One region of the Pseudomonas extremaustralis genome, then DNA from elsewhere that is predicted to be linked to it. Evidence: riboswitches for the same ligand, from Rfam matches in the RefSeq annotation. Region 1 holds a riboswitch; the other holds the start of a gene.
What was found. Region 1 has a riboswitch for cobalamin ahead of BLR63_RS09285 (CbtB domain-containing protein). Riboswitches for the same ligand answer to the same signal wherever they lie in the genome.

Region 1 (7,975 bases):
TTCGAACACCTGTTCATTGCACACATCTATTTCGAAGGCGGTGAGCCGGGGCATTTTTTCCAGTGGGTACGTTCCCGCACTCCCAGCGGCCAGCCGATCGACCTGATCAATACCCGTCGCGCCAACGACGACCCGGGCACGCGGGTGTACTACCGTCTGTGGCCGATACAAGGGGTGATCGTGCACAAGACCCACATTATCTACCCGCTCAGTGCGGCGAAAATGGAGCGGGTCAAGTCGCTGTTCTACAGCGGTGACTGGCAGGCCACCGCCTTGCCGGGTTATGGCCCTGGCCGCCGCGCCAACCCATTCGAGACGTTCGAGGCGATACCGGCGCGGGCGCGTTACCAGTTCATGCTCGATAACGCCGAGTATTTCGTGCGCACCTTCATTCGCGGGCCGGTGTGTCGCGGGCAGATCGCCACGGACGTGATCCGCGACAACTTCTGGGCCCTGTTCCAGGCCCCCGATCATGACCTGTACATCACCGATGCCCGTTATCGCGGCAAGGCCACGCCGCTGTTGGCGATGCCGGGGCAGAATGACGACGTGGGCAGCGTTCTCAGCCTGTGGCTCAAATACCGCGACAAGCGCAACGAGTACGAAGCACTGCGTCGACACAGCTATGCCAACCTGCCGGCGCCCAGTTGGTCGACGCTATGGGCGGGCAACGACAATGCGCTGCTGAGTATCTTCCGCCACTTCGATAGCGCCTCGGTGAATAAAGGCCTGATCGGTGAAATCCCGCAGACGCTGTGGTTGTTCGACTACCCCTTGCTGGAGCGCACCTATTACCAACTGGTGGTCAACTTTGATGTGTTCGGCAATGTGTCGCATCAGGCCCAGACCCGCTTGTACTTCGACCTGATCCGCAACGGTGCCGAGCTGAACTTCCTGCGTCTGATGCCGGCCAATTCTCGCGATGACTTCCTTGACGATTGGTATCAGAACAGTGGCAAGGTCAAGCTGTGGATGGACTATGAGTCCATCGATGACGACAAGCCCACTGGGCTGATATTGGATAAAAACGACCCCAAGCGTGATTTCGTCAAGCAGTTGCTGAACCGCTACGGCGATCTCAATGCCAGCCCGGACCCGATCAACCGCTGTGCCGGCGCCTATTGCTCACGGCCGGGAATCGCCCCGGCGCTGCGCGATGCCGAACAGGCGCTGAGTCGCTTGACGTCCCGCCCTGCGGCGGGGCTCAGGGTCATCGAGCAATTGCCTGAAGCGACCATGTTGCGCATCGAGACGCGCAGTGGGCAGCGCGAGTTCTACAGCCTGTTGCGTAACCGCGCGCACAGTAACGTCGCGTTCATGCTGGGCGAGGCTTATCGCTATCAGCCGGGGCTGGACACCGTGACCATCTACCCTGGCGTGCTGAGCAGCTATCCGAACTTCATGTTCAATATCCCCGCCGAGCAAGTCCCCGAGTTTGTCGCGGCCATGGAGAACGCCAAGGACGCCCATCGCTTCGAGAAGATCGTCGATCGTTGGGGTATCCGTCGCAGTCACCCGCAATTCTGGCAGTACTTCCACGATCTTTCGACTTACATACGTGAAACCACGCCGGTGGAAGAAGGGGTATTGGATATGAACCGCTATGAGAACCTCTGACGGGCCAGGTGAGTCTTTTCCGACAAAATTACTGGGACTTTGTATCTGTGTAATATTTTGGCGTAAACTGCCGGCAAGCCTGTGAGGAGTTTCCATGACTGCCATAACCATTACCGACGCCGCCCACGATTACCTGGCTGACCTGCTGTCCAAGCAGAACACCCCAGGTATCGGCATCCGTGTCTTCATCACCCAGCCTGGCACCCAGTATGCCGAGACGTGCATTGCCTACTGCAAGCCCGGCGAAGAAAAGCCGGAAGATACCGCCCTGGGGCTGAAAAGCTTCACCGCGTATATCGATGCGTTCAGCGAAGCCTTTCTTGACGATGCCGTGGTGGATTACGCCACCGACCGCATGGGCGGCCAACTGACCATCAAGGCGCCGAACGCCAAGGTGCCGAACGTCAATGCCGACAGCCCGGTCAACGAGCGCATCAACTACTACCTGCAGACCGAGATCAACCCAGGGCTGGCCAGCCACGGTGGTCAGGTCAGCTTGATTGACGTGGTCGATGACGGCATTGCCGTATTGAAGTTCGGCGGTGGTTGCCAGGGCTGCGGCCAGGCGGACGTCACCCTGCGCGAAGGCATCGAGCGCACCCTGTTGGAGCGTATTCCGGAGCTCAAGGGCGTACGCGACGTGACTGACCACACGCAGAAAGAAAATGCCTACTACTGAGTAAGGCGTTCCCTGCGAACAAAAAACGGCGCCCGTGAGCGCCGTTTTTTTTTGCTTAAATTTCATTGGTTTACGTTATCTATCTAATGCTGAAGCTCAACTGTAGGAGCGGGCATGCCCGCGATAGCGGAGTCTCAGGCGACAGATCAGGTGTCTGGTACACCGAGATCGCGGGCAAGCCCGCTCCTACAGTTTTATTTTGTGATTTAAATCAAGAAGTTGTGCTGTTTTTATGATGTGAAAGATCAAGGTCGGTAGAGGTGTGCATGCCCCGCCCGATACAGCGATGACTCACTGAAGCTATCGCTCGCCAGCACCCGGCCCACCACAATCAGCGCCGTACGCCGAAAACCCTTGGCGGCGACCTTTTCGGCAATATCACTCAAGGTGCCCACGGCCCAATCCTGATCCGGCCAGGTCGCTCGGTGCACCACCGCAATCGGGCAGTCCGCGCCGTAGTGCGGCAGCAGTTCGGCGACGATCTTGTCCAGATGATTGACCCCCAGATGGATCGCCATGGTCGTACCGTGCCGCGCCAGGCTGTCGAAGTCCTCGCCGGCGGGCATGCTGGTTTTATCGGCGTAACGGGTCAGGATGACGCTTTGGGCGATGTCCGGCAGGGTCAGTTCGGTTTCCAGCAGCGCTGCGCAGGCAGCTACCGCCGTCACTCCCGGAATGATCTGAAAAGGGATGCCCAATTCGCGCAAGTGACGAATCTGCTCGCCGATCGCCCCATACAGGCTCGGATCGCCGGAGTGCACGCGGGCCACGTCCTGGCCGTTGGCGTGGGCGGCCTGGATCAGCGCGATGATCTGTTCCAGGTGCAGTTCGGCGCTGTTGACCACCTGCTGCGCCTGATGGCCCTCCAGGACCGCCATCGGCACCAACGAGCCGGCATAGATAATCACCGGGCAACTGCGGATCAGGCGCTGGCCTTTGACAGTGATCAGTTCGGGGTCGCCGGGGCCGGCGCCGATGAAGTAGACGGTCATGGAAATTCCTGTGCAAACCGGGTGAGCATGAAGATTGCTCATGATCGTGAGCGGCAATTATCGGGATTTTACCCGGCGCAGGCCAATGCAACGGTGGCCTGGGCGTTTTTGCGGCGGGGGACCAGCAGATGGGCGGGGGCATCGGCGAGGTGTTCGGCCAGGGCCAGCGCGGCGCTTTCGGCGATGCCATGGCAGCCGGTATGCGCGAAAGCGACGGCTGATTTATGGCTCAACCGGCTTTCGTAGGCCGCCAACTGCCCGGCGTTGAAACACTGCAACGGCACTTGCAGCAACTGGGACAGTGCAACCAGCCCTGGTTCATCCTGTTTGAGATCGATACTCGCCAGCGCCGTGACGCGCCGACGCTCGATTCCAGCTTCGGCCAGGGCGGCATCGAGCAGCGCCAGCAGGGTGTGAACATCACAACCCCGTTGGCAACCCAGCCCGGCCACCAGAGTCATGCCGAGTATTGATCGTCGCGGTTGCGGCGGAACAGCCAAGCGCTGATCAGGCCCAGGGCCAGCCAGAACGCCACGTTGGTCAGCTGCGAAGCGATCTTGAACTGCGCCTCCAGGGCCTCCGGGGCCAGCATCGAGTGCACTTGCGGTTGCGGCGCGCCGATCAGGTGGGGAACGGCCAGGATCGCCACGCCCAGCACCTTGAGCAGCCAACTGCGGCCGAACACGATCAACGCGATACCGACAGCAGTGGACGCTGCGGTGCCGATCCACCAGGTTTGGCGCAGCGTCAGCTCGGCGGCGGCGGTGCCCGGCAACTCCGGTGGCAGGCCCAGGGTCGGCGCCAGCACAAAGGTCGCGTAACCGGCCAGGCCCCACAGCAGGCCTTGGGCGGTGCGGGTCGGTGCGCGCAGGGTGTAGAGACCGGCCAGCATCAGGGCAAACCCGACGGCGACCACCAGATTGCCGCCTGTGGTGGACAGCACGCGCTGCCAGCCGTCTTCCGGCTCCCAGGCTTCGGTGTCATGGCTGTGGGCGGCGGCACCGGCGGCATGCTCATGGGGCATTTGTGTCGCGGCCGGGGCTTTTTCGAAGGATTCCGCCTGCAGAATCAGCGGTGCGACCCAGAAGCTTTGCAGCAGGGTCAGCAGCAGGGCGGCCAGCAGGCCGGTGAAGCCTGCGGTTTGCGCAATACGCTTGATCATGTCGGCAGGTCTCAGTGGCAGGGGAACGCGGCGCTGTGGCGGGTATCGTGGGCCGCGTTGTGCACGGCTTCGATATGGGAGAAACCGGCGAAGTACACCAGGCACGCACCGAGGATCGACGCGCCGATGGCGGCGGTCAGGCGTTGGCTGAGGGTGGTGGTGCGGTGGGTGGTGTGCGAAGTGCTGCTGATGATCGACATGGCGCGTCCCTTTCAGGTGTCAGGGTGACACGAGCGCATGCAAACCCCGCGAGCCGGGCACGCAGGGTTGAAACAGCGCCCGCCCACCGCGGGTTTGTTATCTGAAATTTTTCGGGCCGGTCTCCGGGCTTGCGAGGGGGCTCATCCATCGAGTCCTGAAAAGCATCGCCTTCCCATGCATAAAGCACAGTGGCTGTGACGCTTCGCTCGCTTACCGTTGCGGGGGCAGCACCGGACTGGTCATAACGCTATGACGCACCGGTTTCCCGTTTCACCCTGTGAAGGGCACCCGAAACAAGGCGTGTAGGAAAGCATGCAGAGCGACGGTAGTCAAATTGACCGAGCCCCTGTAGCCTTGCACCTTCGAGGTTCTTCGGCCCAGGCCGAAGCTAAGAAGGGAACGCGGTTCAAGCCGCGGCTGCCCCCGCAACTGTGAAGGGTTCATCTGACTGCCACGCCACTGCCGATACGGCGGGAAGGCGCAGCCAGCGCCGGTCGCAAGATCCGCAAGCCCCAAGCCAGGAGACCTGCCTCGCACTCGATTTTCCATTTCAACCGGGCGGGGTGATCCGGTGACGAAATCCGCTGCTGCGCGTCGCCGCAGGGCCTATCGTCCCGTATGCCCGCCCCCAAGGGCATCCGATGAAAACACTGGCCAAACTCCCCGTCACCATCGTCACCGGCTTTCTCGGCTCGGGCAAAACCACCTTGTTGCGCCATATGCTCGACAACGCCCAGGGCCGTCGCATCGCGGTGATCGTCAACGAGTTCGGCGAGCTGGGCATCGACGGTGAAATCCTCAAACAGTGCTCCATCGGTTGCACCGAGGAAGAAGCCAACGGTCGTGTGTATGAGCTGGCCAACGGCTGCCTGTGCTGCACCGTGCAGGAAGAGTTCTTCCCGGTGATGCGCGAATTGGTGGCCCGTCGCGGCGACCTCGACCATATCCTCATCGAAACCTCGGGCCTGGCCCTGCCAAAACCCTTGGTCCAGGCCTTCCAGTGGCCGGAAATCCGCAGCGCCTGCACGGTTGACGCCGTGATCACCGTGGTCGACAGCCCGGCCGTGGCCGCCGGCACCTTCGCGGCTTTCCCGGACCAGGTCGACGCCCAGCGCAAGCTCGACCCGAACCTGGACCACGAATCGCCGCTGCACGAGCTGTTCGCCGACCAACTGGCCAGCGCCGACCTGGTGATCCTCAACAAGTGCGACCTGATCCACCCCGAAGACCTGGCCCGCGTGCGCCTGGAAGTCGCCGAAGAGTTGCCGCCGGCGGTCAAGATCATTGAAGCCAGCAGCGGTCGTGTGCCGCTGGACGTGTTGATCGGCCTGGGCGCTGGTTCCGAAGAACATATCGACGGCCGCCACAGCCATCACGATCATCACCACGAAGGTGAAGACGACCACGACCACGACGCCTTTGATTCCATCTCCATCGACCTGCCGCAGTCCGACGAAGCCCTGCTGCTCGATGCCCTGACCCAACTGGTGGTTCAACACGGCATCCTGCGCGTCAAAGGCTTCGCCGCGATCCCGAACAAATCGATGCGCCTGCTGATCCAGGGCGTGGGCACCCGCTTCGACAAACACTTCGACCGTGCCTGGGCCGCCGATGAAGCGCGCACCACGCGCCTGGTGCTGATCGGCCAGGAGCTGAATGCGGCGGGCCTCGAAGCGCAATTGCGCGCCGCCCTCAGCGCCTGACCCATGCACCTGCTCAGGACCCAGCCCGGTGGTTTCGTTTCCGACGACAACATCGCCGACCTTGGACAAACCCCGGCCGAGCTGGTGATCCTGTGCAGCGGCGATTCCAGCCTGGCGCTGCTGGCCGAAGCGGCCCAGCAGTTGCCGCAGGATTACCCCAGCTTTCGCCTGGCTAACCCGATGCAGGTGCAGAACCACGCTTCGGTCGACCTGTACGTCGATGAAGTGCTGCGCCATGCCAAGGTCATCCTGCTTTCGCTGCACGGCGGCATCGGCTATTGGCGCTACGGCATCGAGCGCCTGGTGGCGTTGGCCGAGCGCGGCGTGCAACTGATCCTGGTGCCGGGGGACGATCGCCCCGATCCGGAACTCAGCGGCCTGAGCACCGTTGGCGCGCCGGAGCGCGACCGCCTGTGGCACTTCCTGCGCCAGGGTGGCCTGGGCAATGCGCTGGATTTCTACCGCTGCCTGGCCAGCGCTTACCTGGGCCGCGACTATGCCTGGCGCGAGCCCCAGACCCTGCCGCGCACCGCGATTTATCACCCGCACAAAGCCGATGCACGCCTTACCGACTGGCAGATGGATTGGAACGCCGATTGGCCCGTCGCGGCCGTGCTGTTCTACCGCTCCCATTTGCAGGCGGCCAATACCGGTTTTATCGACGTGTTTTGCCAGCGCTTGCAGGCGGCGGGTCTCAATCCCTTGCCGATGGCGGTGGCCAGTCTGAAAGAGCCCGGCTGCCTGGCGATGGTCGAAGACGCGCTGGATGAGGTCGGGGCGGCGGTGATTCTGAACACCACCGGGTTTGCTCAATCCAGCCCCGAAACGCCGCATCTGCGACCGTTTCGCCGCAACATCCCGGTGATCCAGGCGATCTGCGCCCAGGACAACCAGCCCGGCTGGGAAGCCAGCGAGCAAGGCCTCGGCCCTCGCGATCTGGCGATGCACATCGCCTTGCCGGAACTGGACGGGCGCATCATCAGTCGGCCCATCAGCTTCAAGGACCTGGCCTGGCGCAGCGAGCGCAGCCAGTCGGATGTGGTGTGCTACCGCGCCGCGCCGGAGCGCATGGACTTTGTTGCCGAGCTGGCGCGCCGCTGGGTCGAGCTGGCACGGGTGCCGAATGCGCAAAAGCGCATCGCCCTGATCCTCGCCAACTACCCGACCCGCGATGGCCGCATCGGCAACGGTGTGGGCCTGGATACACCCGCCGCGGCGCTGAATATCCTGCGGGCGCTGCGAGCCGAAGGGTATCCGCTGCCCGAGCACCTGCCCGCGAGCGGCACTGCACTGATCCACGAGCTGCTCGGTGGCGTCACCAATGACCTCGACAGCCTCGACCTGCGCCCCTGTCACCAAAGCCTCGGCCTGGACGAGTACGAGGCGATGTTCCAGCGTTTGCCCGAAGCCAATCGCCAGGCCGTGCTGGCGCGTTGGGGTACGCCCGATCAAGATCCGATGTGCCGTGACGGGCGCCTGATGATCGCCGGCCTGCGCCTGGGCCTGACCTTTGTCGGCATCCAGCCGGCGCGGGGTTATCAGGTGGACGCCAGCGCGGTGTACCACGACCCGGACCTGGTACCACCCCACGGCTACCTGGCGTTCTACTTCTGGCTGCGCC
Region 2 (7,975 bases), 1.5 Mb from region 1:
GTTCGGCCTCGTAGTTGCCGGGCGTGGCCGACACGAAGATGGTCTGCGGGCTGATGCGCTCCCATTCGTCGAAGCGCATCGGCCGGTTGTCCAGCGCCGACGGCAGGCGGAAGCCATATTCCACCAGAGTTTCTTTACGCGAGCGGTCGCCCTTATACATGGCGCCCACTTGCGGCACGCTGACGTGGGATTCGTCGATCACCAGCAGCGCGTCGTCCGGCAGGTAGTCGTAGAGCGTCGGCGGCGCCGCGCCGGATTCGCGGCCCGAGAGGTAGCGCGAGTAGTTTTCGATGCCGTTGCAGTAGCCCAGTTCCAGGATCATCTCCAGGTCGAAACGGGTGCGCTGCTCCAGGCGCTGGGCTTCCACCAGCTTGTTGTTGGCGCGCAGGTATTCGAGGCGCTCGGCCAGTTCGACTTTGATGCCTTCGATGGCGCCCATCAGGGTTTCGCGCGGGGTCACGTAGTGGCTTTTCGGATAGAAGGTGAAGCGCGGCAGTTTGCGGATCACCTCGCCGGTCAATGGGTCGAAGGCCGACAGGCTCTCGACTTCATCGTCGAACAGTTCGATGCGGATCGCTTCCAGGTCGGATTCGGCCGGGTAGATGTCGATCACATCGCCGCGCACGCGGAAGGTGGCGCGGGCGAAGTCCATGTCGTTGCGGGTGTACTGCAGGCTCGTCAGGCGACGCAGCAGTTCGCGCTGGTCGAGTTTGTCGCCGCGGTCGACGTGCAGCACCATCTTCAAATAGGTTTCCGGGCTGCCCAGGCCATAGATACACGACACCGTGGTGACGATGATCGCGTCCTTGCGCTCCAGCAGCGCCTTGGTCGCCGACAGGCGCATCTGCTCGATATGGTCGTTGATCGACGCATCCTTCTCGATAAAGGTATCGGAGGACGGCACATAGGCTTCGGGCTGGTAGTAGTCGTAGTAGGAAACGAAGTACTCCACCGCGTTATTCGGGAAGAACGCCTTGAACTCACCGTACAACTGCGCGGCCAGGGTCTTGTTCGGCGCCAGCACCAGGGTCGGACGGTTGATCTGCGCGATCACGTTGGCGATGCTGAACGTCTTGCCCGAACCGGTCACCCCGAGCAGGGTCTGGTGCGACAAGCCCGCCTCGATGCCTTCGACCATCTGGCGGATCGCTTCGGGCTGATCGCCGGCGGGTTCAAAGCGGGTGACGAGCTGGAAATCCGACATAACGTACCTCTTTCAAGTCACCCCCGGCTGACAACCGCCAAGGACGAAAAAAGCTCAGCGACCCGCGAATTTTCATCGCAGGTTGCAGGAAAAAAACATGATAGCTGTAGAAGTGGTGGTGAATGTGACGGGTTTCAAGGCAATCGTCCTACCTGCCTTCTACGATCAGGGTTGCAATATGACTAACGGTCGGCAAATAAACCGAAAAACTTGGCCGAAAAGCCGTTTCGGTTGTCGCCCTCCGCCGTGAGGGCCTCTATACTAGCTCCCCGTTTGTGCACCGCTCTAGTGCATTCGGCTGGAGCGCGACACGTCCCTCCTTTCCCCCAAAGAGCTGCCGCAAAAATGAGCCTGTTCTCCGCTGTCGAAATGGCACCACGCGATCCAATCCTGGGCCTCAACGAAGCATTCAACGCCGATACACGAACCACCAAGGTCAACCTTGGCGTGGGCGTTTACTGCAACGAGGAGGGGAAGATTCCACTCTTGCGTGCCGTTGCCGAAGCGGAAGCCATTCGCGTGGCGCAACACGCCGCCCGTGGCTACCTGCCGATCGACGGTATCGTCGCCTATGACCAGGCGGTGCAGAAACTGTTGTTCGGCGCGGAATCGCCCCTGCTGAGCGCCGGCCGCGTGATCACCGCGCAAGCCGTCGGCGGCACCGGCGCGCTGAAAATCGGCGCGGACTTCCTCAAGCAACTGCTGCCCAACGCCGTCGTCGCCATCAGCGACCCAAGCTGGGAAAACCACCAGGCACTGTTCGAAAAAGCCGGCTTCCCGGTGCAGACCTACCGCTACTACGACGCCGCCACCCACGACGTCAACCGCGCCGGTCTGCTCGAAGACCTCAACGCCCTGCCGCCACAGTCCATCGTGGTGCTGCACGCCTGCTGCCATAACCCGACCGGCGTCGACCTGAGCCCGGCCGACTGGCAAAACGTGCTGGAAGTGGTCAAGGCGAAAAACCTGGTGCCGTTCCTCGACATGGCCTACCAGGGCTTTGGCGACGGCATCCACGAAGACGCGGCGGCCGTGCGCCTGTTCGCGGAATCGGGCCTGACGTTCTTTGTCTCGAGCTCGTTCTCCAAGTCGTTCTCGCTGTATGGCGAACGGGTGGGTGCGCTGTCGATCGTCAGCGAATCCAAGGAAGAAAGCGCGCGCATCCTGTCCCAGGTCAAGCGTGTGATCCGCACCAACTACTCCAACCCGCCGACCCATGGCGCGGCGATCGTGGCAGCGGTCCTCAACAACCCTGAGCTGCGCGCCCAATGGGAAGCCGAACTGGCTGAGATGCGTCTGCGCATCCGTGGCATGCGCGAGCAGATGGTCGCTGAACTGGCCAAGGCTGCGCCGGGCCATGACTTCAGCTTTGTCGGTCGCCAACGTGGGATGTTCTCCTACTCCGGCCTGACCATTGAGCAAGTCACCCGCTTGCGCACCGAGTTCGGCATCTACGCCCTCGACACCGGCCGCATCTGCGTGGCGGCGTTGAACCAGTCGAACATTGGTGCGGTAACAAAGGCGATCGTTCAGGTTCTATAAACCTGGCGGCGCGGTACGAAGGGAAGCCACGGCTTCCCTTTTTAATGCCTGTCGGAAAACGCCCTGCTCCCCTAGACTGAGCACCGATTGCCCTTTTGCTGTGAGAGCCCTATGAGAAACGACGACCTGAACCTTCACGCCGATCCCGACGACCAGGAGCACTTCACCCCGCGCGCGCCGCAAGCCAAACGCCAGAAAAGCCTGGTGCTGCAAGTGGCGCTGGGGGTGTTTATCGGCGGGCTGGCATTGTGGTTGGTGCAACTGGGCGCGACGGCCCTCATGGCGAAACTGGCCATGGGCACCCTCCAATTCGGCGGCTAACCCTACCCCCCGTAGGAGCGAGCTTGCTCGCGAAAATCGCCAGAACACCGCGTTTATCCCGGATGCCCGCGTGATCGTTAACGACCTTCGCGAGCAAGCTCGCTCCTACAAAAGCCGCCCCTGACCGGCGGCTAACCCCGCCCACCCGTAGGAGCGAGCTTGCTCGCGAAAATCGCCAGAACACCGCGTTTATCTCGGATGCCCGCGTCATCGTTAACGACCTTCGCGAGCAAGCTCGCTCCTGCAGAGGCCGTGTTCTTCCAGCAGGGTTACGAAGCTGTTGAGGCTCTGTGACACTGTGCCCCGCCGCCAGATCAACCAGGTGTGCAGGATGCGGAAACTGTCCATCAGCGGCCACACGCTCACCGCCGCAAACCCCGGCATGCTTTCCAGCATGCTGCGTGGCATCAGCGCCAGGCCGGCGCCGGCGCTGACACACGCCAACATACCGTGGTAAGACTCGATCTCGAAGATCTTGCCCGGCACCGCGCCGTCCTGTGCGAACCAGCGTTCGAAGTGATGCCGGTACGAGCAGTTCGAACGGAATGTATAAATGTTCTGCCCATTCACATCCTGCCCTCGTGTGATCGGCGCGTGATGCAACGGCGCAATCACCACCATCTCTTCCTCGAACACCGCCACGCCCTCCAGGGTCGCGTGCAACACCGGCCCGTCGACGAATGCCGCCGCCAGGCGCCCTGACAACACGCCTTCGATCATCGTCCCGGACGGTCCGGTGCTCAGGTCCAACTCGACCTTGGTGTGTTTCTGATTGTATGCCGCCAGCAGCGCGGGGATGCGCACCGCCGCCGTACTCTCCAGCGAACCGAGGGCAAAGGCGCCCTGGGGCTCTTCCCCCGCCACCGTGGCGCGGGCTTCCTGCACCAGGTCGAGGATGCGTCGCGCATAGCCGAGGAAATTCCACCCGGCCGGCGACAGGCGCAGGCGGCTTCTCTCGCGGATAAACAGCTCCACACCCAAGTCCTGCTCCAGTTGCTTGATGCGCGTGGTCAGGTTCGACGGCACGCGATGAATCAGCTGCGCGGCGGCGCTGATGCTGCCTTGCTCGGCAACGGCCTTGAAGATTTCCAGCTGCACCAGATCCAAATCATTCTCCAATCGTGAACGTATTGCTCAATATTATTCAGTTTCCAGAAAACATGCAGCCCCGTAGGCTGACTCCATCCCCCCATTCAGCCGGACGGTGCCATGAACGCGATCACCCACCAGACCCACGCCCTGTCGATCAACCCCGCCAATGGCGAAACGGTCGGCAGCTACCCTTACGAAACCGCCGCCCAACTGAACGCCGCCCTCGACCGCGCCACCGTCGCCTTCCGCACCTGGCGCCGCCAGCCGGTGAGCCAGCGCGCCGAATTACTGCTGGCCCTGGCCGGCGCCTTGCGCGATCAAGCCGAAGCGATGGCGCAGATGATCACTCTGGAAATGGGCAAACCCATCGCCCAGGCCCGTGCCGAAATCGAGAAATGCGCACAACTGAGCGAATGGTACGCCGCCCACGGCCCGGCCATGCTCGCCCCGGAACCGACCCTGGTGGACAACGGCAGCGCACAGATCGAATACCGCCCACTGGGCCCGATCCTCGCCGTGATGCCGTGGAACTTCCCGGTGTGGCAAGTGCTGCGCGGCGCCGTGCCGACCCTGCTCGCCGGCAACACCTACGTGCTCAAACACGCGCCAAACGTGATGGGCAGCGCCTACCTGATGAAAGCCGCGTTTCAAAAAGCCGGTTTCCCTGAAGGCCTGTTCGAAGTCATCAACGTGACCACCGACGGCGTGTCCAGCGCCATCGCCGACCCACGCATCGCTGCCGTCACCCTCACCGGCAGCGTGCGCGCCGGCATGGCCATCGGCTCCCAGGCCGGTGCCGCGCTGAAAAAATGCGTGCTGGAACTGGGCGGCTCCGACCCGTTCATCGTGCTCAACGACGCCGACCTCGACGCCGCCGTGCAAGCCGCCGTCATCGGGCGCTTCCAGAACAGCGGCCAAGTCTGCGCCGCCGCCAAGCGCCTGATCATCGAGGAAGGCGTGGTGCAAGCCTTTACCGCCAAATTCGTCGAAGCCAGCCGCGCCCTGGTGATGGGTGAGCCGACTTCGACCGACACCTACGTCGGCCCGATGGCGCGCTTCGACCTGCGCGACGAACTGCACGGCCAGGTCCAGGCCACCCTGGCAGAAGGCGCGACCCTGCTGCTGGGCGGCGACAAAGTGCCCGGCGCCGGTAACTACTATGCGCCCACCGTACTGGCAGACGTCACCGACCAGATGACCTCGTTCAGACAGGAGCTGTTCGGCCCCGTGGCCTCGATCATCACCGCCCGCGATGCCGACCACGCCGTGGCCCTGGCCAACGACAGCGAGTTCGGCCTCACCGCGAGCATCTTCACCAGCGACCCGGCCAAGGCAGGCGAAATTGCCAACCAGCTGGAAACCGGCGGGATCTTCGTCAATGCCTTCAGCGTGTCCGACCCTCGGGTGGCGTTCGGTGGCGTGAAGAAGAGCGGGTTCGGCCGCGAGTTGTCGCACTTTGGCGTGCGCGAATTCTGCAATGCGCAGACGGTGTGGCTCAACCGCAAGTAAACAAGGGGCAGGCGCGAGCACGCTCGCGCCCTGCAACCGCATCGACTACCATACCGCGCCGGTTCCCAAACGGGACTAATAGGGAATCCGAAGCGCGGTGTCCCCGCGTCAATCGGAACTGCCCCCGCAACTGTAGATGCCGAGCCTGCTCCTCGATGCCACTGGACCTTGTCCGGGAAGGTTGGAGCGTGGCGACGACGCATCAGTCAGGAGACCTGCCGGCCCAGCAACATCACTGACCGGCGGGGTGTCCGGGAAGGACATCCTTGCCTGCCTGACCGGCAGCGTTCAAGCGTGGATTTCCGAACCGTACCCCCCCTGTTTTTTCCAGTACGGTCCACACGGAGATTGCCCCATGCTGCTACGCACCACCGCCCTGCTCGCCGGCCTGGGCTTCTGTGCCTTGGCCCAGGCGACCTCCACCCACTACCCGCTGACCCTCGAAAACTGCGGCAGCACCCTGACCTTCCAGCAGGCACCCGCACGCAGTGTGACCATCGGCCAGGCCGCCACCGAAATGCTCTATGCCTTGGGCGTGGGCGATACCGTGGTTGGCACCTCGCTGTGGTTCAACAACGTGTTGCCGTCGTTCAAGGTCCAGAACGACAAGATCCCGCGCCTGGCCGACAACGAGCCCAGCTTCGAAGCCGTCATCGCCAAGCGCCCGCAACTGGTGGCCGCCGAGCTGGAATGGGTGGTCGGCCCGCAAGGCGTGGTCGGTACCCGCGAGCAATTTCATGAGTTGAAAATCCCCACCTACCTGCTGCCCTCCGACTGCGAAGCCAAGGACAACCGGGTGGGCGCCGACGGCACGCGGCTGGCGCCGTTTCGCGTCGAGACGATCTATAAGGGCATCAGCCAGTTGGCCGAGATTTTCGACGTGCCGGATCGCGGCCGACAACTCAACGCCGAACTCCAGGCGCGCCTGGCCCGGTCCGTGGCCACCGCGCAGAGCAAGGGCCTCAAGCAAGCCAGCGCGCTGGTGTGGTTCTCCAGCGCCGAGATGGCCAGCGACCCGTACGTGGCCGGCCACAAGGGTGTCCCCGAATTCATGCTCGAGACCCTGGGCCTGCACAACGTGGTGCAGTCCGATGAAGAGTGGCCCGCCGTCGGCTGGGAAACCCTCGCCAAAGCCAACCCGACGTTCCTGGTGATCGCGCGCATGGACCGCCGTCGCTACCCGGCCGACGACCACGAACAGAAACTCGCCTTCCTGCGCAGCGACCCGGTGACCCGCAACATGGACGCGGTCAAACACAACCGCATCATCATCCTCGACGCCATGGCCCTGCAGGCCAGCGTGCGCACCTTCGATGGCCTGGAACAACTGGCGCACGCCATCGACGGCTACGACCTGCCGAAATGACACGCACCCTCCTCGCCCTCGCGCTGCTGCTGATCGCCCTCCTCGCCGGCGTAGCCATCGGCGAAACCGCCATCGCGCCAAAGGTGGTGTTGCAGGTGCTCGCCAACAAACTGTGGCACGCCGGCTACGTGCTCGATCCCATCGACGAAGGCGTGGTGTGGAACTACCGCCTCACCCGCGCCCTGGTCGCCGCCGCCTGCGGTGCCGGGCTGGCCACCTGCGGGGTGGTCTTGCAGTCGTTGCTGCGTAATCCGCTGGCCGATCCCTACCTGCTGGGCATCAGCGCCGGCGCCTCGACCGGTGCGGTGCTGGTGGTGTTGATGGGCGTGGGCGGCGGTTTGGTGTCGTTGTCGGCGGGCGCCTTCGTCGGCGCGATGGCCGCGTTTGCGCTGGTGATCCTGCTGGCGCGGGCCAGCGGCGCGTCCGGCGGCACCGGGCAGATCATCCTCGCGGGCATCGCCGGTTCGCAGCTGTTCAACGCGCTGACTGCGTTCCTGATCACCAAGTCGGCCAGCTCCGAACAGGCGCGCGGCATTCTGTTCTGGCTGCTGGGCAACCTCAGCGGCGTGCGCTGGCCGTCGGTGTGGCTGGCGGTGCCGGTGGCGATCGTGGGGCTGGCGGTGTGCCTGTGGCATCGACGGGCGCTGGATGCGTTCACCTTTGGCCGCGACTCGGCGGCGTCCCTGGGCATTCCGGTGCGCCGCGTGCAACTGGTGTTGGTGGCCTGCGCGGCATTGGTCACGGCGGTAATGGTGTCGATTGTCGGCGCCATCGGCTTTGTCGGCCTGGTGATCCCCCATGCCGCGCGCCTGCTGCTGGGCACAGGACACTCGCGCTTGTTGCCGGCGAGTGCGTTGGGCGGTGCGTTGTTTTTGATCGCGGCGGATGTGCTGTCGCGCACCGTGATCAAGGGCCAGGTGATTCCGGTCGGGGTGGTGACG

Region 2: it holds a riboswitch for cobalamin, as region 1 does, so the genes downstream of both, BLR63_RS02665 (ABC transporter substrate-binding protein) here and BLR63_RS09285 (CbtB domain-containing protein) in region 1, are expected to answer to the same signal.

The regions. Positions count from the first base shown of each region.
Region 1 is NZ_LT629689.1:1,989,783-1,997,757, reverse strand. It holds gene BLR63_RS09310 (fatty acid cis/trans isomerase) at 1-1,617, shown strand, start outside; gene nfuA (Fe-S biogenesis protein NfuA) at 1,712-2,296, shown strand; gene cobM (precorrin-4 C(11)-methyltransferase) at 2,542-3,288, opposite strand; gene BLR63_RS09295 (cobalamin biosynthesis protein) at 3,357-3,749, opposite strand; gene BLR63_RS09290 (CbtA family protein) at 3,746-4,450, opposite strand; gene BLR63_RS09285 (CbtB domain-containing protein) at 4,462-4,650, opposite strand; cobalamin riboswitch at 4,748-4,958, opposite strand; cobalamin riboswitch at 5,000-5,199, shown strand; gene cobW (cobalamin biosynthesis protein CobW) at 5,293-6,354, shown strand; gene cobN (cobaltochelatase subunit CobN) at 6,358-7,975, shown strand, end outside.
Region 2 is NZ_LT629689.1:527,630-535,604, reverse strand. It holds gene uvrB (excinuclease ABC subunit UvrB) at 1-1,204, opposite strand, end outside; gene BLR63_RS02685 (amino acid aminotransferase) at 1,550-2,746, shown strand; gene BLR63_RS02680 (hypothetical protein) at 2,858-3,067, shown strand; gene ptrR (putrescine utilization regulator PtrR) at 3,281-4,174, opposite strand; gene BLR63_RS02670 (aldehyde dehydrogenase family protein) at 4,277-5,668, shown strand; cobalamin riboswitch at 5,711-5,905, shown strand; gene BLR63_RS02665 (ABC transporter substrate-binding protein) at 6,024-7,034, shown strand; gene BLR63_RS02660 (FecCD family ABC transporter permease) at 7,031-7,975, shown strand, end outside.